DNA from 4 places in the Neptuniibacter halophilus genome. Region 1 is predicted to be linked to each of the others. Evidence: predicted binding sites of a transcription regulator. Region 1 holds the regulator's gene; each other region holds the start of a gene.

Region 1 (5,369 bases):
GAAATGAGAAGCTAACTGTTCACAGATAAAGACTGAGCGGTGCTGACCACCAGTGCAGCCGATGCCGATGGTGATATAGCTGCGGTTATTTTCGCCGAAGCGGGGCAGCCAGCGCTCCAGAAAGGTGGTGATATCTGCGATCATTTCGCCAACCTCAGGCGAGTTGCCCAGGAACTCCTGAATCGGCTTTTCGCGACCGGTGAACCGGCGCAGTTCCGGGATCCAGTGCGGATTGGGCAGCGCACGGACATCGTAGACAAAATCCACATCCAGCGGCACGCCGTGCTTAAAACCGAAAGATTCAAACTGCACCGAAAGGGTCTGTTCTTTGCGTTGAGCGACCCTGAGTTTAACCGTATCCCGCAGTTCGTAGAGTGACAGCCGTGTAGTGTCAATGCGGATGTCGGCCATACTGGCGATCGGTTCCAGCAGCTCCGATTCGGACTGAATCGATTGCTGCAGGTTTTTATTCTCATCTGAAAGGGGGTGTTTGCGCCGGGTCGAACTGTAGCGTTTAATCAGGGTGGCTTCAGAGGAATCCAGATAGATCACCTCATAATCCGCCCAGTGTTCAGCTCTGAGTTGTTGCAGTATCTCAGGAAATCGCGACAGGTTACTCAGCAGATTGCGGGCATCAATACTGACCGCAATCTGATTCGGATGGCTGGGGTCGCTGCTCATCTGCTGCACCAGATCGGGCAGCAGCATTGCTGGCAGGTTATCAATACAGTAGAAGCCGATATCTTCTAAAGCTTGCAGTGCGGTACTTTTACCCGAGCCCGATCGGCCACTTATCACAACCAGCTTCATGACATCTGCCCCTAACTGCTGAGTCGGTTAACGGTCTCAAACAGGTCCTTGTCGTTCTGAACCTCGCGCAATGCTGCGCGAACCTCTTCCTGACTGAACAGCTCGGCGATGGAGGCCAGTGTCTGCAGGTGTTCGGAGGTGGCATCCTCCGGCACAACCAGTGCAAACAACAGGTCAACCGGCTTGCTGTCGATCGCATCAAAATCAACCGCTGCATCCAGCTTAATCAGGAAGCCGATGGCATCCTGACAGTCAGCAAGGCGACAGTGGGGGATAGCAACGCCATCACCAATACCGGTACTGCCCAGCTTTTCACGGCCGTGCAATCCATTGAATATACTGCTGCTATCCAGCTCCGGATGCTGCTCAGCGATCTGCTCAGCGATGACTTCCAGAATACGTTTTTTACTGCCGCCCTCAAGACCGCAAAGGGTGCTTGAGGGGGTCAGGAGTTCATTGACCTGCATAGTGTGTTAAAGCGTGGGCCTATTTGTGGGTTTTCATTTTTTCTTTATGCTTGATCACCTGACGGTCGAGCTTATCAGTCAGGCCGTCGATCGCCGCATACATATCTTCGTGCTCGTGAGTGGCAAACAGCTGTGCGCCGGAGACGTGCATCTCAGCTTCAGCTTTCTGACGCTGCTTTTCTACGCTGAGAGTTACCTGAACGTTGGTGATGTTGTCAAAATGGCGTTCGATCTTCTGCAGCTTTTCAAGCACATAGTTCTGCATGGAATCGGTCAGTTCAACATGGTGTCCGGTGATATTGATCTGCATAGGTCTCTCCTACTGAATGCTGACGAGACTTAGTCAGCGTGCATGTGTTGTTATTATTAAACCAGACGCTTTCGCTCATTAGAAGGTGGTATGCCCATCGCTTCTCGATATTTTGCGATCGTACGTCTGGCGACTTTAAAGCCCTGTTCATCCAGGAACTGGGCGATCTTGTTATCACTCAACGGCTTGGCGGCATTTTCAGAGGCCACCATTTTCTTAATCAGCGCACGGATGGCGGTCGAAGAGGCCGCTCCACCGGTGGCTGTACTGATATGGCTGGAGAAGAAGTACTTCAGCTCAAAGATACCCCGGGGGGTGTGCATAAATTTCTGCGTGGTAACGCGGGAGATGGTGGATTCATGCATCTCGACCGCTTCGGCAATATCGTGCAACACCATGGGTTTCATACCCTCTTCACCGTGATCCAGAAAGCCGGACTGACGTCGGACAATCTCATTGGAAACCTTGAGCAGGGTTTCATTCCGGCTCTGCAGGCTTTTGATGAACCAGCGGGCTTCCTGCAAGTGATTTTTCAGATAGGTGTTGTCGGAGCTGTTATCTGCGCGTTTTACCAGACCGGCGTAACCGGCGTTGATCCGCAGTTTAGGAGATACTTCCGGATTCAGGTTGACTGTCCAGACGCCCCGTTCCTTAGTGACGATAACATCAGGAATGACATATTCTGCAGTGCTCTGGCTGATACTGGCGCCGGGTTTCGGATTCAGCCCCTGAATCAGTTGAATAACCTGCTGCAACTGGGGTTCACGCAAACGGGTTTTGCGCATCAACTGGCGGTAGTCGTGGGTGCCCAGCAGTTTGATATATTGCTGGGCGACTTTGATCGCTTCATTGCGCCACGGGGTTTCAGCCGGTAGCTGGCTCAGTTGAATGCTGAGGCATTCGCTGAGATCGCGACAGGCAACACCGGCGGGATCGAATTGCTGGATACGGTGCAGTACCGCTTCCACTTCATCCAGTTCCAGCTCGGCGAACTGCTCATCCTCTTCGGTCTGGAAGTGTTCGAGAATCTCTTCAAGACTGATGGTCAGGTAACCGTCGGGATCGATGCCATCGATGATGCTGGTGGCGATCAGACGATCCATGTCACTCATGGGCGTGAGGTTGAGCTGCCAGTGCAGATGATCCTGCAGGGTCTCTTCGGCGGTGTCATTGGATTCGAAACTGTCGAGATCCTCTTTGCTCAGGCTGGGCGTGGAGGACTGGAAGGTGTCTTCCCAACTGCTGTCTGTAGAGAGTTCATCCGGGATGCTCTCGTTCCAGTTATCTTCGGCAGCCGGACTGTCGTCATAGTCATTATCGCTGTTACTGCTTTCCCCGGCACTGATCTCAGTGGTCTCAGTCTGGTTGTCGGATTCGTTGTTGCTTGTATCCTGTCCATGATCTTCATCGGATACATCCAGCATGGGGTTGCTTTCAAGCGCTTCCTGAATCTCCTGCTGAAGGTCCAGCGTGGATAGCTGCAACAGACGGATTGCCTGCTGAAGCTGAGGGGTCATGGTGAGCTGTTGCCCAATTTTTAGATGGAGCGCTTGTTTCATAATACGACGGTCTTAACTCCTGATAGCCAGATAGATTATGGCCGGGTTACAGGGAAAACTGTTCGCCAAGATAGGCGTTCTTAACAGCCTGATTGGCCAAAATCTCGTTCGGCTTGCCTGTGGCAAGTATAGTGCCTTCACTGACGATATAGGCTCTTTCGCAAATATCCAAGGTCTCGCGCACATTATGATCGGTAATCAGAATGCCGATGCCACGGGATTGCAGGTGGCGAATGGTCTGCTTGATGTCGTTAACCGAAATCGGGTCGACCCCGGCAAACGGCTCATCCAGCAAAATAAAGTCAGGCTCGGTGGCCAGTGCGCGGGCGATCTCTACCCGGCGTCGTTCACCGCCGGAGAGGCTCATACCCAGACTGTCACGGATGTGGGTGATATGAAACTCTTCCAGCAATTCCTGCATCTTTTCAGTTGCACCGGCCTTGTCGAGATCCGCTCGGGTTTCGAGAATAGCCAGCAGATTATCTTTGACCGACATCTTGCGGAAGATGGAGGCCTCCTGAGGCAGGTAGCCGATTCCCTGGCGCGCGCGGCCATGCATCGGCAGTGATGTAATATCCTGATCGCCAATGCTGACGCGCCCGCGATCGGCCTGTACCAGCCCGACAATCATGTAAAAACAGGTCGTTTTGCCGGCACCGTTGGGCCCCAGCAGGCCTACGATTTCGCCATTGTTGATCTGCAGGGAAACATCTTTAACAACCTCGCGCCCTTTATAGCGCTTAGCCAGGTTATGGGCTTCTAGTAAGCTCATCTATCAGTTGGCCTTATTCTTTTTCTTTGGCTGGATCACCATGTTAACCCGGCCGGAACTCTGTTCGTTACTGTCCTGACTGCCGAAAGCGTTAACGATAGAGCGGGTCAGGTCGTAGATGATCTTTTCGCCGGTAAAGGTATCCTGCTCCTGAATCACTTTAGCCTGCTGGGTGATGGTCAGTTTTTCAATATCGACTTCGTAAACCATGTGCAGGCCCCAGGCGTCACTGTAAGGGTCTTCGGCGGTAGGTTTCTGGCGGAAGTGCGCAGGGGCGCCTTTGGCGATCAGTTTGTCGATGCCCTCGTCACCGCGGTACATATCAACATGGTCGGCTTCGATCAGCATCGTGCCCTGAGTGATGACCACATCGCCGATATAGGTCGTAATACCGGTTTTGTCATCAATCCGTGCTTTGTTGGCTGTGATGTGAATAGGCTGGTCACGGTCTTCCGGCAGCGCGGAGGCCTGGAACGCAGTCAGGGTCAGCAGAGCGGTCAGCGCGGTGGCGAATTTAGTTAGCATTGTTGTGAGTTCCTTCTACCTGAGAGTGCAGATTCATGACGCGGCTGTTGAACTCCACGTCCATGCCTACACCCTGGAGAATACTGTTTGCCGATTCTATGGTCACGGGGAGATCGGTTTCGGCCCGGTCCAACTGGTGGAAAATAGCCAGTTGCTCGGTTTTCAGGATCGTTGCCGTGGGCGTATCCGGATTATCATGAACTCTGACATCGCCTGCAAGGTCTGTGCGGCTGTTATCATCCAGGCTGACCCCTTTGTTGGCAGTGACGCGTACCCGGCTGCCATCCTCTCGGTAACTGAGGGTTTTCGGTTGTTGCAGATGGCTGGCCTGTTCCGCAGGGTAGTGCTCCAGACGGATGGTGCTGAGCTGGCGTTGCAGTTGCCCTTCGCTCTGCCATTCGCGCAGTTTGCCCTGATCGATGAAGTAGTCCATCTGGTCGGTCAGGGGAGCGCGGCTGACGCTTTCCTGAGGGCTGTCCGAAATCCCCCAGTAAAGCAGTACCGGCACCAGTATCAGCGCGGCGAGAATCAGTCGGAGGCGGTTGGCTAAATCAAACATCAGAGGTACTGACTATGCAGTGCTTCGAGTTTGTTCTGCGCTGCCAGAATGGCTTCGCAGAATTCACGGCCCGCACCTTCACCGCCACGGCGCTCAGTGCACCAGTCTGCGTGCTCTTTTACCAGCGGGTGGCCATTGGGTACGCAGGCGCCAAAGGCGCAGTGGCGGATTGCTGCCAGATCGGGCAGGTCATCGCCGATATAAGCGGTCGTTTCAGCGTGGTGGGAGGTTTGCTCCCACAGCTCCTGCAGGGCTGTGAGTTTGTCTTCACGGCCCTGATAGAGGTAAGTAATGCCGAGGGATTTGGCCCGCAGCGCAACCTGGTTAGAACTGCGTCCGGTAATGATAGCGGTTTCGATACCGGCTT
Region 2 (5,369 bases), 680 kb from region 1:
GGTAGCCTGCAGGGCAGATGGGGTAGACGGTTCAGCAGTGATCGCTACCAGACCTGCCAGCGCACCGTTCAGAGCCATGGTCAGATCCGCTTTGCCGAACAGCAGGCGAGCTACGATCAGGGCCGCAACTACCCCACCTGCGGCTGCAGCGTTGGTGTTCATGAATACCACGGCTACTGCGTTGGAGTTTTCAACATCGGAAGTTGCCAGTACGGAACCACCGTTGAAGCCGAACCAGCCCAGCCACAGTACGAAAGTACCCAGAGTTGCCAGCGGCAGGTTAGCACCCGGAATCGCGTTAACCGCACCGTCTTTGCTGTATTTGCCTTTACGGGCACCCAGTACCAGAACACCCGCCAGTGCTGCAGCAGCACCTGCCATGTGTACGATGCCGGAACCTGCGAAGTCAGAGAAGCCCAGATCGCCCAGAGTGTACATGCCAAATACCGCGTTGCCGCCCCAGGTCCAGGAACCTTCCATTGGGTAGATAACACCGGTCATCACGACTGCGAATGCCAGGAACGCCCACAGTTTCATGCGCTCAGCAACGGCACCGGAAACGATGGACATTGCGGTTGCAACGAATACCACCTGGAAGAAGAAGTCAGCAGATGGAGCATAGGTCGCAGGCTCTTCAGCACCGGTGAAACCGTCGCCGGTGATGCCGGACAGCAGGTAGTCACCGCCGTACATGATGGCGTAACCGCACACCAGATACATGATGCAGGAGATCGCGTACAGGGCGATGTTTTTAGTCAGGATTTCAGTGGTGTTTTTGGCCCGTACCAGACCCGCTTCGAGCATGGCAAAACCTGCTGCCATCCACATTACCAGCGCACCGCACACCAGGAAGTAGAAAGTATCCAGTGCGTACTTCAGCTGAGTTACATCAGCCGCTGTTGAGTTCAGAAGTTCTTCCATTGGGTAGTTCCTCCAGAAGCTATCAGTAAGTCAGTTAGTTAAAGTGCTTCAGCGCCGGTTTCACCGGTACGGATACGCACTACTTGTTCGATGCTGGTGACAAAAATCTTACCGTCACCGATTTTGCCGGTCTGGGCAGCGCTGCTGATCGCTTCTACTACCTGGTCGACGATGTCGCTGGATACTGCGGCATCAACACGTACTTTAGGCAGGAAATCCACCACGTATTCGGCGCCACGGTAGAGTTCGGTGTGTCCTTTCTGACGTCCGAAGCCTTTGACTTCTGTCACGGTGATACCCTGTACCCCGATCTCAGAAAGTGCTTCACGTACATCATCCAGCTTGAATGGTTTGATGACTGCGGAGACCATCTTCATTTTGTTATCCCCCATTGAGACAAATGCGTTTCTATTCCTGAATCGTTGAGCTTGACTGTCGTTTACGATTTCTGAGCATGGTTTAGCGAAGGCTGTGCCATGTTTTAAAATGCATTTAAAATCAATTTGTTACGATATCTTGCATGGAGCTGGTTAAAAATTGTGCTACAAATTAGGGCGCCGTGCGCTGCGCTGTTTTGATGCATGCACTGTTTTGGTGCCAGGTTGATCCGGTGGTGATTGTTGATATAGTGAACGTCTATTATCAGGTACATAAAAAGAGGCATAAAATGATCAATCCACAATTGATTGATGGCTTGACCGAGCAGTTCAATCAGTTACTTTCCGGCAGCCAGAAATTGCCCGGGCAGGATCAGATGAAAGAACAGATCAGAGCCATGTTACAGGGCACTTTTGACCGCCTCGATCTGGTCAGCCGCGAAGAATTTGATGCTCAGAAAGCCGTGCTGATGCGGACCCGGGAAAAGGTCGAAGCACTGGAAAAATTATTGCAGGAGCTGGAGAACAACTCCCCGGCATCATAAACCCCACCCAGTCCGTCGCTACGCGCAGGGGGCTCCATGGAAGATTTTGAACAGATTCTGTTTCAGCGATCGCCGCAGGCGGTATTTGTGACAGACCAGAATAACCGGATTATCAGCGCCAATGCGGCGTTTGAAGCGTTAACCGGCTATGGTTTTGCGGAGGTGGCGGGGGAAGAGCCCGGTATTCTCTCTGCGGACCGGAGTAACGACCGGTTTAACTCGGAGATCTGGCTGAACCTGAGTAATGAAGGTGTCTGGCAGGGCCAGATCTGGTGTAAACGCAAAGATGGCACCGTCTTTCCGGGCTGGTTCAACATTATCCGCGAGGAAAATACGCTCGGCCTGCTGAAAGGTTACCTGGTACAGTTTTTCGACCTCAGTATGATCCAGTCGGAGCTCAAACCCCTGACCCATCAGGCCCGCTACGATGAGCTGACTCAGTTACCCAACTGGGAGATGTTTCAGGATATTCTGGATAAGCAGATCGACCGTTGCCGGGAAGCTAAAGAGCAACTGGCGGTGATGCTGGTCGATCTCGACCGTTTCAAATGGATCAATGACAATCTGGGCCGCAGCGTCGGCGATAATCTGCTTAAAGAGGTCGCGCGTCGGCTTGGCTCTGTGGTGCGTGGCGAAGATGCTCTTGCTCGTCTGAGCAGTGATGAGTTTGTGATGGTCCTGCCGAGTAAGGATGGGGTGGAATCCGCGATTAAAGTGGCACAGCGGGTGGTTGAGCAGCTCTCTCACGGTATCTTTGTGGATCATCGGGAGATCTTTGTCAGTGGCAGTGTTGGTATTGCGCTGTATCCGGAACATGGTGAGCAGTCCAAGCAACTGGTGAAAAAAGCCGATGTGGCGATGTATGCGGCGAAGCAGGGAGGGCGGAACACCTTCCGTGTATACAGTGAGCTGATGGAACGCAGCAAAGGCCCGCAGATTCTGCGTGAAGAGGATCTGTGCAAAGCGCTGGTCAGCAGCGAAGTCGGTATGACCTTTCTGCCGGTGTACAGTATCTACAGCCATCGGGTGGTGGCGGTGCATGCACGGCCGAGCTGGGCACATCAGGAACTGGGCCAGATTCCGCTGGCGGATTTCGCGGCATTGTTACAGAGTTCGGAATCACTGAAGCTGTATGAAGACTGGCTGGATCAGGAGTTGCTCTCCCTGAGTGTAATCTGGGAGCGCTTCCCCGGCCTGCGCTTTATCTCTTTCCGTCTGGAAAATCAGCAACTGCAAAGTAAAGAAAGTGTGCAGCGCTGGGTGGCACAGTTAACCCAGTATCAGATGGCAGGACAGATGATGGTCGATGTGGACCTGCAGACAGCGCTCGAACGTGAAGGGGCGCTGTTTGACCTGCTGAGCAGTGATGCACTGCTTTCGGTCAGCGGTTTTGCCTGCGAAAGCCCGCTGATGGAACAGCTAAAAGAAGTTCAGCCTGATCTGATCAAGCTGGATGCGGATCTGGTCACCACCATGAGTAGTGATGAGAACCGGCAAAAGATTATCGACAGCGTTCTGGATATGGCAGAACGACTGGAGATTGAGGTGCTGGCTGACGGCGTGGCCAGTGCCGGTGCCCGGGGCCAGTTAATGGGGCAGGGCTGTATGCTGATGCAGGGACGTTATTTCGGTATGCCGCTGTCGCTGGAGCAACTGCTGCAGCATCTGGCCGTAGAACACTAACACTCAGCCCGTCCCGACGGGGCGAAGGCTGACACTTCCAAGGATGGAAGGTTATGTCACTTGCAATTGCACTGACCCGGGCTCAGGTCGGGATCAGTGCTCCACCGGTTTCGGTGGAGGTTCATCTCTCACCGGGCCTGCCCTGTTTTTCTATTGTCGGATTGCCTGAAGCGGCGGTGCGCGAAAGTCGGGAGCGGGTGCGCAGTGCCCTGATCAACTCCGGCTTTGAGTTTCCGCAACGTCGTATCACGGTTAATCTGGCCCCGGCAGACCTGCCGAAAGAGGGAGGGCGCTATGATCTGGCGATTGCCCTTGGCATCCTCTGTGCCAGTGCTCAGGTGCCTGAGCAGGCTTTATCCCACTATGAGCTGATCGGTGAACTGGCCTTATCCGGTAGTTTGCGACCTGTGAATGCTCTGCTGCCGGCGGCGCTGGCCTGCCGGGATGCTCAGCGTCAGTTGATTCTGCCTGTGGATAACGGTCAGGACGCACTGATCGCCTCCGGTTTAACGGTATTGCCAGCCGCGCACCTGTTAGCGGTTTGTGCACACCTCAGGGGGGAGTGTCTCCTGCAGCCCGCAGAACCACAATCGGGAGCGAATCAACCCGTTGTCGCAGGCCCTGACCTGTGTGAGGTGAAAGGCCAGCTTCAGGCGAAACGGGCCTTAGAGATTGCGGCTGCCGGGGGGCATAATCTGTTAATGGTCGGGCCTCCGGGCAGTGGTAAAAGTATGCTGGCGCATCGTTTACCCGGCCTGTTGCCTTCAATGACTGAGGCTGAACAACTGGAGGTGGCGGCTATTCACTCGCTAACGCAGAGTGCTGTTACGGGGCTGCCTCAGCAACGCCCTTTCAGGGCGCCACATCATACGGCCTCTTCTGTCGCACTGGTGGGCGGTGGCAGTCATCCGCGTCCGGGTGAGATCTCGCTGGCGCATCAGGGGGTAATATTCCTTGATGAGTTGCCGGAGTTCAGTCGTCAGGTGCTGGAGGTGTTGCGTGAACCTATGGAATCCGGCCAGATTCTGATTTCCCGGGCGGTGCGGCAGGCGGTTTTTCCTGCCGGATTTCAGTTGATTGCGGCGATGAACCCCTGCCCCTGTGGATATTTCTCGGATCCCTCCGGGCGCTGCCGCTGCAGCCCTGATCAGGTGCGTCGTTACCAGTCGAAAATTTCCGGGCCGCTGCTGGACAGGATCGATCTCCAGTTGAGTGTGCAGGCGTTGAAACGGGATGAGTTGCTGGCAGAATCAGAACAGAGCGAAACCAGTGAACAGGTGCGTCTCAGAGTTGAGCAGAGCCGGTTGCGTCAGTTGGCGCGTCAGGGGTGTCCGAATCAGGCGTTACAGGGGAAATTGCTGGAACAGTCATGTGCTTTGCAGGAGGAGGACCGGCAACTGCTGGCTTCGGCACTGGAACGATTGAATCTGTCTGCACGGGCTTACCATCGGGTGTTACGGGTGGCACGGACGGTGGCAGATCTGGCAGGAGAGGAAACACTGCAGCGGCGGCATTTGCTGGAGGCGCTCAGTTATCGTCTGACTGAGCTGAGCTGAGCTGAGCTGAGTGAAGGGTCAGACCGCTGCGGCACACTTCAGCAGGGTGTGCTGGAACAGATCAAAACTGACGGGCTTACTGAAGAAATAGCCCTGCACAAAATCGCACTCCTGCTCTACCAGAAAATCGAGCTGATGCTGCTCTTCGACCCCTTCGGCGATAACGGATTTACCCATGTTATGAGCCAGGTTGATGATCGCCCGGACAATCTCCGCATCATCGGCGCAGGTGGTGACATTGGTGATAAAGGAACGGTCGATCTTAATGGTGTCGATCGGCAGTTTCT
Region 3 (5,369 bases), 1.6 Mb from region 1:
AGCACATCGGTGGAAACTTCACGCAGAATGGCCTGAATGCCGATATCTTCAACGTCCTGCAGATTCTCGAAGACAAACATCAGGTCAGAAATGGTATTAGCGAGGTTCTCATCAGTCTCTTTGATCGCCTCCATCAGCTCAGCTTCAATGCCGGAGTCGATAAAGTTCATGATATCCGCGGCATTCTTCACCCCACCCAGCGTGGCGGAGCTTGCACCGCTGGCGCCAGCAAATTGACGCTCAAGAATATCATTCAGCTCCTGCAGTGCCTGTGGCTGGATACGATCCAGCGCAGCAACACGCATAAGAATATCCAGGCGCTGCTTATCATCGAAATAACCCAGCACGCCGGCGGCGGCATCCGGTTCGAGGTAGGCCACAACCACGGCCTGAATCTGCGGGTGTTCGTAACGGATAATTTCAGCGATCTGACGCGGTTCCATCCAGCGCAGGGTGTCCAGGCCGGAGGTATTGGTACTCATCAGGATACGATCAAGCAGGGTTTTGGCTTTTTCCTCACCCAACGCCTGATTCAGCATGGCACGAATGTAGATATCGTTATTGATGCCAATACCGGTCTGATCGCTGACCAGCCCCATAAAGTCACCAACAACGGACTCGACACGGGACTGCGGCACATTATTCAACTGCGCCATCGCCTCGCCGATCATCTGGACCTCTTTAGGCCCCATATGCTTGAGTATTTCGGCGGCATCAGCTTCGCCTAAGCTAATCAGCAGGATCGCAGCTTTATCAATTTCGCTGAGATCGCCCTGACCTGCCTCATCACTCATTCTTTACCTACCCACTGTTTCACCGCCTGCGCCACCCGCGCCGGATCCTCAGCAACCATACTACGAATAGCATTTAACTGATAATCAAAGCTTTCATTCGGCGTCGGCAACAGGTCGTTGTCACTGCCAAAGGTTACCGATTCAGACGAAAAATCAGCGCCGTCCAGACCCTCAAGCTCAGCAGTCACTTCACCTGCAGCGCCCAGCCCGGCGACATTACCGGCGGTCCCCGCTGCAGCCAGATTACGCAGAATCGGACGCAGAATACCGAACACCAGCACCAGCACAAAGATCGCAGCCATAATCTGTTTCAGGAGGTCCATCACCCACTCCTGTTTCCAGATCGGCACCTCTTCGGCGACGATAGGCTCTTCAGCAGCAAACGGCGTATTCACGACATTAACACTGTCACCGCGCAGCGCCGAGAAACCCACCGCGTCCTGCACCAGAATTCGCAGACGTTCCAGTTCATTCTGATTCCAGGGTGTACGCTGCACATCACCGCTGTCCGGATTAATACTGGACAGATCATCCACCACTACCGCGACGGTAAGGCGGCGCACCCGTCCCTGCTGATGCTTGGTGTAGCTGATCGTCCGGTCCAACTCAAAGTTTCGTGTTGCCTGCTTACGCGATGAGCCCGGCACACCCACACCCGCGGCGACACCCTCACCGGAAGCCACTTCAGGCACACTGCTCGGGCCCGGAGGCTGGTTAGAAAGAGCGCCCGGCACACCCACTGGCGCAGCCGCGCCAACCCGGGATTCATCCATGGTCTGCTCACTGCGCAGCGCCGGCAGATCAGGGTTATACAGCTCATCGGTCTGCTCTACCGTGGTAAAGTCGATATCGGCGGATACTTCAGCACGAAAACGCCCCATACCTACCACCGGCTGCAGAATACTGTTCACCCGGTTCAGCAAGGTGTCTTCGATGCTACGGGTGTACTCAAGCTGCTTAGCCGCCAGCACAACGTCCACATCCTTATCCCGGATATTCAGCAGACGGCCGCGCTGATCCACCACCGTCACATCATTGACGTCCAGAGAAGGGATACTTGAAGCCACCAGGTTGGCGATAGAAGCGACCTGATCCCGCTCCAGCTTGCGGCCGGAGAACAACTCCAGAAAAACCGATGCTGTAGGCTTGCGGGTATCACGGATAAAAACGGTATCTTTTGGAATGGCCAGATGGACTCGGGCGTTTCGCACAGCCGTCATACTGGAGATAGTACGCGCCAACTCACCTTCCAGCCCCCGGCGGTAGCGGGTTGTTTCCATAAACTGACTGGTTCCCAGACTCTGCTCCTGATCCAGAATCTCAAAACCAACCGTTTTGTCAGCCGTAAAACCTTCTGCGGCCAGTTTCAGCCGTGCCTGATGTACATATTCGTCAGGAACCAGAATCGCCCGGCCATCGGCATCAAAGGTGTAGGGAACATTGTATAAACGCAACTGTTCGATAATCTGGTTCGCATCGGCAAAGTTCAGGTTACTGAAAAGCACCCGCTGATCCGGCTTCTGTGACCAGAGCACAACTGCAAAGCCGATTGCCACACTAGCCGCCAGGCCAACCATCAGACCAATCTGGCGAACTATACTCAGCTTATTGAAGCCCAGCATTGGATTTCCGGTTAAGGTATCTGCGCTATTTGCCACTGCCATCTATCCTGCGTTTTCTGATTATTATATTGGCATCTTCATTATATCTTCATAGGCGGTTACCAGACGGTTACGCACCTGTGTCATCGCCTGAAACGAGACTGAAGCTTTTTCGGCTGCGATCATAACCTGAGGCAGATCCACACCCACCTCACCGCGCTCGTAAGCCACCGCCATTTTTTTGGCTTCTGCCTGGGTTTCGTTAACCCCGTCCACAGCATTCTTAAGAATCTCACCAAAACCGGTACGATCCGAAGGCTTAACATTGCCAATCTCTGTCGGTGCACCCACCATCATTTCAGATGATGCACTCTGCACCTGAGACTTGATCGTTCTCATCTGCATCAGAACACTGTTTATGTCAGCTCTATCAACCATATCCACACCAAACGGCAATTTATTGACATTATAAACAGACAATTACCTTCAGCAAGGAGAAATGCCCAATCTAATGACATTTTTTTGTCTATTTATGTCGTTTTCACAACTCCCTATAGTGCATAAAGCAAAAAACGGGCCATCGGCCCGTTAATCTTTTGACATTTATCCCTAATCAGCAACCCGCTTCCGGTGGATCACCATATTTCAGTCGCACATACATCAACGCAACCGTCAGCGCATCGCCAATCGCGGTATGCCGCTCCATCATCGGAATATCCAGCTTTTTCGAAATGGTATCAAAACGCAGATCAATATTACCGCCCACCGACTTCCACTTGATAATGTCGTGATAAACGTGGGACAGCTCGATCGCCTTATTCGGCAACCCGAAGCCATACTGAGGGCGGATAAACTTATCCAGCATACGAATATCGTAGTTAACGTAATAACCAAGAATCGGACGGTTACCAACAAACGCCAGCACTTGCTCCAAAGCGTCTTCGATATCCATCCCCCCCACCAGATCGCTCTCACGAATCTTGTGAATTTTAATCGACTCACCGGTGAGTGACTTGGGCGGCTTCAGCTTAATATCCAGACGATCGCTGGTAAGCACTTTCTTACCCTTAATCTTTACTGCGCCGATCGAAACGATTTCACCCTGCTTCACGTCCAGACTGGTGGTTTCGCAATCCAGCGAAACCACCTCGTCACCGCGATAGGGCTCAAACAGGTGCGCATGAGGACCCGCTTTATGGTCATACTTCTCTTTTATTCTTCTTACCGCTCTGGGTATGATCATTCAACTTAACCCCCGAGGTGGTACCTCAGTTCCAGGTGCTTTTTGAACCCTTTAACTATATGTAACGCATCCCGCAGCAGATCACGCTCTAACTTATCCAGCGACTGCAGCTCAATAATATTCGGCGTCTGATCATGGCCGTCATCACTGACCTCGATCCGCTTAATCTGCTGCCTCAAGCGTAAGCCGATAAACAGACTCAGCGCTTCGGAGATCTCTTTACCGTGCTTCTCTTTTAATTGTCCGGCCTCAACTAACGCTTCTATCCGGGTAAAGGTATTGGTCGCCTTGATCCGGTACTCCAGCGCGATGGTGCGAATCCCGTGCACAATCGGGAAAATCCCACCTTTCTTGATATCCAGTTGACCTTTATCTTTCAGATTACCAAAGAACGTCAGGGGCGTATCAAACTCCAGTGAAGCCTTGGCGAAGTGCGAAAAGAAAACATCATTGTTGCGCAGATGACGCATAAACCAGTTACGGCTCGCTTTGAATATCGCCGGATTACCGGCAACCGGCTTAGCGTCCACAGCAATGGCCAGATTCATCTGCGAGTCACCATCACACCGGGCCGCCCAGTCACTGAGCATTTGCGTCCAGTCACCCAGCGATTTCACCCAGGCCGGATTCGAAACCATAATATTACCGGGACAGGGCGGGAAGCCAAATTCGATCAAAGTCTCACTGAACCGGTTCAGAGTCTCCTGCATACCCGGCCAGACCAGACCATCGCGATGGATCACCGCATTATCCTGATCGGTCTTCATGATCTGCTCACCGCGCCCTTCCGAGCCCATCACCAGCAAACACACATGGGGCTGCATATCCGCCGGGATAATAATATTGAACAGCTTGGCAATAATCCGACCGTTCATCGCCGCCAGCAGATCCATTGCAAACCGAATTTTAACGCCGTGAGACACGAGTGCCTTGATCAAATCATCCAGCCCCTGCGCTGCGGTTTTCAGATCTTCTACCGTCTGCGCCCGCTCGATCCGCAGGCCGATTACGTGAGAATGACTGGAGAAATAACTCAGCACATCGGTCAGTTCGACAATACCGCTCATCTCATTGTCATCCATGACAACCACACGCTCGATATGCTGCTGGGTCATAATGATCAGGGCATTGAACAGGTAATCATCGGTTTTAACTGAGATCAGACGATAACTGGCTATTTCGGCGATATCCGTCGACATCGGCAGCTCATTCACGACCACCGCATCCAGCAGATCGGTACCGGTCACGATGCCATATCGGTTACCCCGTCGCACCAGCAGGCAGTCCGCCTTTTTCTCCCGCATCAGCAAGGTAGCTTCGCGGATAGAGGTACCCTCGAGAATGACCAGAGGCTCACGTATCAGCCCATCAGAGACCTTGGCCAACATAAATTCGGCCATATCCTGATCTTTGCCGTGCTGCTGGACAATCTCGGTTTTAGCAGACAGGTTCTGCTGAAAGTAATCCGCAAACAAGTTGTTGGTGGACATCAGATCCAGCAACGTCTTGGTCGGCAGGATATGACAGATGGTCTCCTCTTCGGCAATAAAGTTGTGTATCGCCTTACCACGAATCGCCGACCAGCCACCAAAATAGTCTTCATTGGTGTAGTGAACAAACACATGCTCCGGCGCACCATCTGCCTGCTCCGCTACATCATGTTCACCAACGCGCCCTTTAAAGATGATAAACACCCCTTCAGGCTCCTTCCCCGCCGCCATGATCACTTCG
Region 4 (5,369 bases), 1.0 Mb from region 1:
GTCCAGCTCAAACAAACTGCTGGAGGGGATATGAAACAGCAACTGTTTCGCATCCACTTCCACCAGATGCAGATTCTGTTCAACCAGATTTAATTGGGCGCCCATAGAACAACCCTCCTCACTTATTCTTATTCTCTGGCGGCAACGCCGCCCCGTGATTGGGTGTATCTGTTATGGCAACGGCGGGTTATTCCAACGCTGAACCGTCACGATCAACTGGCCGTCGGCAGTCAGGGCCTGACCCTTCTCATCCACGGTCGCAACCACTTTCAGGTTACCGGCGTTGTTTGTCGACATCCGGCGTTCCGGGTTAGGTCCGGCAGCGGCGGTGGTAAACACCCCGGTTTTCGGATCCATTTTGCCGGTAAATTTCACGTCGTCATCGGCTGCCGCCTGCTCATCAAACGGCTCTACATGCCACGCAGCCGGAACAAAGCCGATGCGCATATCGTCATCGGTACCCGCCTTACCATCGGCACCATTCATCCAGGCTTCGGCCTGGAAGTAAGCGTTGTACTTCGGCGTTGAACCACCATTACCACCGACACGGCCTACACTGAAGTCCGGTACAACCTTAACGCTGCCGATCTGATCAAAGACATTGATCGCGGCACCGTTAGCCTTACCTGCTTTCACCTGACGGCTACCCAACTGAGCATCGTCACTGGCCTGAACCTGAACCACCAGCTTGTTGGTGTCACGGTACAGCACCTGGTTGACTTTCAGCCCTTTACCCAGAGCAACCTCTTTGCCCAGACCGGTACCGACCAGCGTCAGAACCTGCGTCGAACCGGCACGGATATACTCAGGCTGAACCGCCAGCAACCTGGCGCCACTGCCTTCACGCACTGCAGTGAAGTCCATACCTTTCTCATCATGGACCGCTTCAAACATACGCCCGGTCAGTTCATTGCCGTCTTTGGAAGCCGCAAAGACCTGACGCATCTTCACGCCATCGATTTCAAGATTCGCACGCCACTCATAACCGGTATAAACAATCGCGCTACCTTTACCGGTAAAGGCGCTGCCATCGGCATATTCACCCTTAACGCTGACCTTGTAGAGATCGTTCTTACCACCGGAAATGGTCATCACACCGCGCAGATCGCCTTTACCCGGCATCGTCGCACTGAAGCTCCAGTTACCATCCATCGGTACTTTCTTCGCTTTCTGCCAGTTCTCCCAGGCTTTAGATTCCAGCCCCAGATCCTTACCCAACTGCGGCACGGTCTGATTCAGTGCAATCTCCATCCAGTCACGGTCACGTGCCAGCGCCTGATACTCAAGCGTTGGCCACTGACCCAGATGGAAGTGCACCAGATGCTCCCATTCCGACTGCGGGCGACGCTGCAACATCACGCGGGCACCGGAGTGACAGCGGGCACACATCTCCGTGAACTCCTGAGAATCGAAGGATTCCATGGTATTAAGACGGCGCTCCATAGCGTAGCGGGCGCCTTCGGTTTCTTCCGGAGCCAGACCCTGACGGTCAGCGAAGTACTTCACCAGCGTACGGCGCTCTTCATCGGTAATCTGCAGATTGTGCATCAACTGCATACGCGCGATGCTCATCAGCCACCCTTCCGGTGTTTTACGCTGATGGCTCATACGGCTGAACTGGGCGGGTTCTGCCTGCTCCTGCGTGTGACAGGCCAGACATTTATTCTTGATGATGGATTCGGCGTCGGCTGCCTGCACTGACGATGCCGGTAACATCGCCCCCGCCAGCATCACGCCCCCCATCCAGGTGGATAGTTTCGTATTCTTCTTCAAGGCCAGACTCCTTTTTATGTTTATTCTGCGGTGGTACGACCACCCAATAGTGCTAACCTGACATCCTTAACGCACACCCCGTGCCAAAACCAACAACCCCTTATATTTCAATCAGATAACAAAATAAGGGGTTTCACTTATCAGTAAAACACTGTTTTATTCCGCAACACTGCTGTTCAGTTCTGCAACACTTCCGCCATGATCAGCGCCAATACGGGCTGCGCGGCTGTCTCAGCGAATGACTTATTTTTTGACACCCTGTCTCAGTCTGAAACAGTCAAATACACCCTTCGCCTCCCCCAGCCTATAAGAAACTCATTTGTTTTCATGTAGTTATATAGAACTAATTCTGTCTGGCACAGCCTTTGCGATAGCTCTGGCAGCAAACGCAAGAACCCTGCTGGTGAAGCGGTGTCAGCCAACCTGAATTCGGCAACATCTTCTCGCAGTAAGGGTTTGCCTTTATAAGATCGACATAACAATAAAAGGTCACTTTATGAATTCAGCTACATTCACCCCCTCACCTGAAGCCACCGCTTTTATTCAACGTGAACACCGCTTTCTGGTAGGCGACCAGTGGCTCAGTGCAGCCGACGGGCGCACCATCGACGTCGTCAATCCATCCGATGGCGAGGTGATCACCCGGGTACCGGCTGCCGGTAAAGCAGAGATGGATCTGGCCGTACAAACCGCCCGACAGACCTTTGACGACTCCGCCTGGAGTCGGATCAAGCCGGTTGATCGACAAAAACTACTCTGGGACTTCGCTGATCTGATCGAGAAAAATGCAGGCCTGCTGGCTGAGATCGAAGCGATGGATAACGGTAAAAGCGTCGTCATCGCTGAGCATGTGGATATCCGGCTGGCAGTCGACTTCCTCCGCTATATGGCTGGCTTCGCAACCAAAATCGAAGGCCGCAGCGTAGATGTGTCTGTACCCTTTATGCCGGATGCACAGTTCCACGGTTACACCCGACGTGAAGCGGTGGGGGTTGTCGGTGCAATCGTCGCCTGGAACTTCCCGCTGTTGCTGGCCTGCTGGAAACTGGGCCCGGCTCTGGCTACCGGTTGTACCGTGGTTCTGAAGCCCGCCGAAGACACCCCGCTGACCGCACTGAAACTCGGCGAACTGGCGCTGGAAGCCGGCTATCCGCCGGGCGTGGTGAACGTCGTTACAGGTTATGGTCAGGAAGCGGGTGCGGCACTGACGGCGAATCCAGATGTGGATAAGCTGACCTTCACCGGTTCGACCGACGTCGGTAAATTGATCGGTAAAGCCGCCATGGACACCATGACCCGGGTCACCCTTGAGCTGGGTGGTAAATCCCCGACCATCGTCCTGCCGGATGCCGATCTGCAAAGTGCAGCCGCCGGCGCGGCTAACGCAATCTTCTTTAACCAGGGACAGGTCTGCTGTGCAGGTTCTCGCCTCTACGTTCACAAGAAACACTTCGACAACGTCGTGGCCGATATCTCTGATATTGCCAACAGCATGACACTGGGTGCAGGCCTCGACCCGAATGCGCAGATGGGCCCACTGGTTTCCGCGAAGCAGCAGTCACGGGTCTGTGGTTATATCGAACAGGGCATCAGCAGCGGAGCCCGCCTGACTGCCGGTGGCGGTGCCGCCGACCGTCCGGGCTTCTTCGTTAAACCGACCGTGATGGTCAACGTCGATCAGAACGCCAGCGTTGTACAAGAGGAGATCTTCGGCCCGGTACTGGTCGCGATGCCGTTTGACGACATCGATGAAGCGGTGCGTATCGCCAACGACAGCCAGTACGGACTGGGTGCCAGCATCTGGTCCAACAACCTGTCAGAAGTTCATCGCATGATCCCACGTATCAAGTCCGGCTCTGTCTGGGTCAACTGCCACACCGCACTCGACCCGGCGCTGCCATTCGGCGGTTACAAACAGTCCGGTCTCGGCCGTGAAATGGGCAGCGATGTCATCGAACACTACACCGAAGTGAAGTCGGTTCTGATGAGTATCTGATAGCCACCAAACCACAAAAAAACCGGAGCCTGACTCCGGTTTTTTATTGCCTGATAAATACAATAAATAACAGCATTCGGACCAGATTTTCTGCTTGATCACTCCCTCCTGCTGATTCCGGCACGGTTTCTGCTGAACCTTAATAAAACGAGGTTAATCACCTGAACACTGCGTCTGCGGGATGACTTTTGCACCACAAAGGTGCACCGCATAACACCCGGCAGGTTAACGCACAAATTTGGTGGGTCTGAACGGGAACATGAGCGAAAGATTACTGATCTATACCGATTTAGATGGTTCTCTGCTGGATCATTACAGTTACGGCTTTGCTCCGGCGGCAGAGCTGCTCGGCCGTCTGGCTGAGCATTCGGTGCCGGTTATTCCTGTGACCAGTAAAACCCGTGCGGAGCTGATTCCTTTGCGGGTAGCGTTGTCTAATCCACATCCATTTGTTGTTGAGAATGGCGCAGCCGTTTTTATACCTGAGTACTATTTCCCTGAGCCTGTTTCGGGATGCGAAGTCTATGGCGATTTTTTGTGTCAGCGGTTTTCTGAACCGCGTGGTGTCTGGCAGCAGCTTCTGATAGAACTTAAGCCGCTGTTTACAAACGAGTTCATTAGTTTTTCTGAAGCCGGGGTCAGCGGCATTATTGAGATGACTGGGCTCTCTCCTGCATCGGCTGCCCTCGCCAACCAACGGGATTTCAGTGAGCCGGTTTACTGGCTCGGCAGCGAGAATCGTAAACAGCAATTTATCCGGGCTGCTCAGCGTCATGGGGCTAACGTACTTGAGGGTGGCCGGTTCCTGCATATCACCGGTCAGTGCGATAAAGGCAAAGCTTTAAACTGGCTGAGTGAACGCTATCGCCAGTTTAACCCCGGCAATCACTTTACTACCCTCGCCGCAGGGGACAGTCAGAATGATCTGGCGATGCTCAGCGCGGCGGATCTCGCCGTGTTAATCCGCTCTCCCGTACACCCTCCTCCGGTTCTGGAACACCCTCGGCTGAACATCACTGAAGCGATGGGGCCGGATGGCTGGAACGAAGCCGTGTCACGGCTGGCGGCACCCTTTCTCAGATTTTCCGATTCAGATTACCCACAGGGTAAGGAGTAGTTATGGCTGATTTTTATCAGAACGGCATCATTACCACCCTGCACAACCTGTCACATCGTCCGGTTGAGGATCTGGAGCAGGATCTGCTCCGTTTCAGCCAGAAACGTCCTCTGGGGATTATTCTGCCTTCGCTGTTTTCCGAACTGGAGGGGCCTGCGCTGGGCAATATTATCGATGAGATCAGCCGGGTGCCCTATCTGAATGAGATCGTGATCGGTCTGGATCGGGCCGATGAAGCACAATTCCGGTTCGCCCAGTCTTTCTTCAGCAAACTGCCGCAGCATCACCGTATTTTATGGAACGATGGCCCCCGGCTACGGGCACTGGACGCGGAGCTGCAGGCACTGGATCTGGCGCCAAAGGAGCCCGGTAAAGGCCGTAATGTCTGGTATTGCATGGGGTATGTGCTGGCTTCAGGGCGGGCAGAATCTGTGGCTCTGCACGATTGTGATATCACTACCTACACGCGGGAGCTGCTGGCGA

What was found. Region 1 encodes sigma-54, which starts transcription at its own class of promoters, with help from an activator protein. Its sites were predicted from a motif close to TGGCACNNNNNTTGCTNT; they were not measured.
Region 2: the regulator sigma-54 is predicted to act here: its motif matches at 1,381-1,398, upstream of QUD59_RS08890 (P-II family nitrogen regulator).
Region 3: the regulator sigma-54 is predicted to act here: its motif matches at 2,958-2,975, upstream of fliE (flagellar hook-basal body complex protein FliE).
Region 4: the regulator sigma-54 is predicted to act here: its motif matches at 3,888-3,905, upstream of QUD59_RS07245 (HAD-IIB family hydrolase).

What each region holds. Positions count from the first base shown of each region.
Region 1 covers NZ_AP027292.1:2,604,949-2,610,317, forward strand. The annotation lists gene rapZ (RNase adapter RapZ) at 1-810, opposite strand, end outside; gene ptsN (PTS IIA-like nitrogen regulatory protein PtsN) at 822-1,277, opposite strand; gene hpf (ribosome hibernation-promoting factor, HPF/YfiA family) at 1,297-1,587, opposite strand; gene QUD59_RS12110 (RNA polymerase factor sigma-54) at 1,644-3,146, opposite strand; gene lptB (LPS export ABC transporter ATP-binding protein) at 3,193-3,918, opposite strand; gene lptA (lipopolysaccharide transport periplasmic protein LptA) at 3,922-4,443, opposite strand; gene lptC (LPS export ABC transporter periplasmic protein LptC) at 4,433-5,002, opposite strand; gene QUD59_RS12130 (KdsC family phosphatase) at 5,002-5,369, opposite strand, start outside.
Region 2 covers NZ_AP027292.1:1,922,524-1,927,892, forward strand. The annotation lists gene QUD59_RS08885 (ammonium transporter) at 1-921, opposite strand, end outside; gene QUD59_RS08890 (P-II family nitrogen regulator) at 960-1,298, opposite strand; gene QUD59_RS08895 (accessory factor UbiK family protein) at 1,589-1,843, shown strand; gene QUD59_RS08900 (diguanylate cyclase domain-containing protein) at 1,880-3,526, shown strand; gene QUD59_RS08905 (YifB family Mg chelatase-like AAA ATPase) at 3,580-5,082, shown strand; gene QUD59_RS08910 (putative bifunctional diguanylate cyclase/phosphodiesterase) at 5,101-5,369, opposite strand, start outside.
Region 3 covers NZ_AP027292.1:1,042,424-1,047,792, forward strand. The annotation lists gene fliG (flagellar motor switch protein FliG) at 1-794, opposite strand, end outside; gene fliF (flagellar basal-body MS-ring/collar protein FliF) at 791-2,458, opposite strand; gene fliE (flagellar hook-basal body complex protein FliE) at 2,480-2,833, opposite strand; gene QUD59_RS04905 (3'-5' exonuclease) at 3,009-3,638, opposite strand; gene QUD59_RS04910 (putative nucleotidyltransferase substrate binding domain-containing protein) at 3,644-5,369, opposite strand, start outside.
Region 4 covers NZ_AP027292.1:1,559,364-1,564,732, forward strand. The annotation lists gene peaB (quinohemoprotein amine dehydrogenase maturation protein) at 1-105, opposite strand, end outside; gene peaA (quinohemoprotein amine dehydrogenase subunit alpha) at 172-1,773, opposite strand; gene QUD59_RS07240 (aldehyde dehydrogenase family protein) at 2,270-3,769, shown strand; gene QUD59_RS07245 (HAD-IIB family hydrolase) at 4,029-4,886, shown strand; gene QUD59_RS07250 (glycosyltransferase family protein) at 4,889-5,369, shown strand, end outside.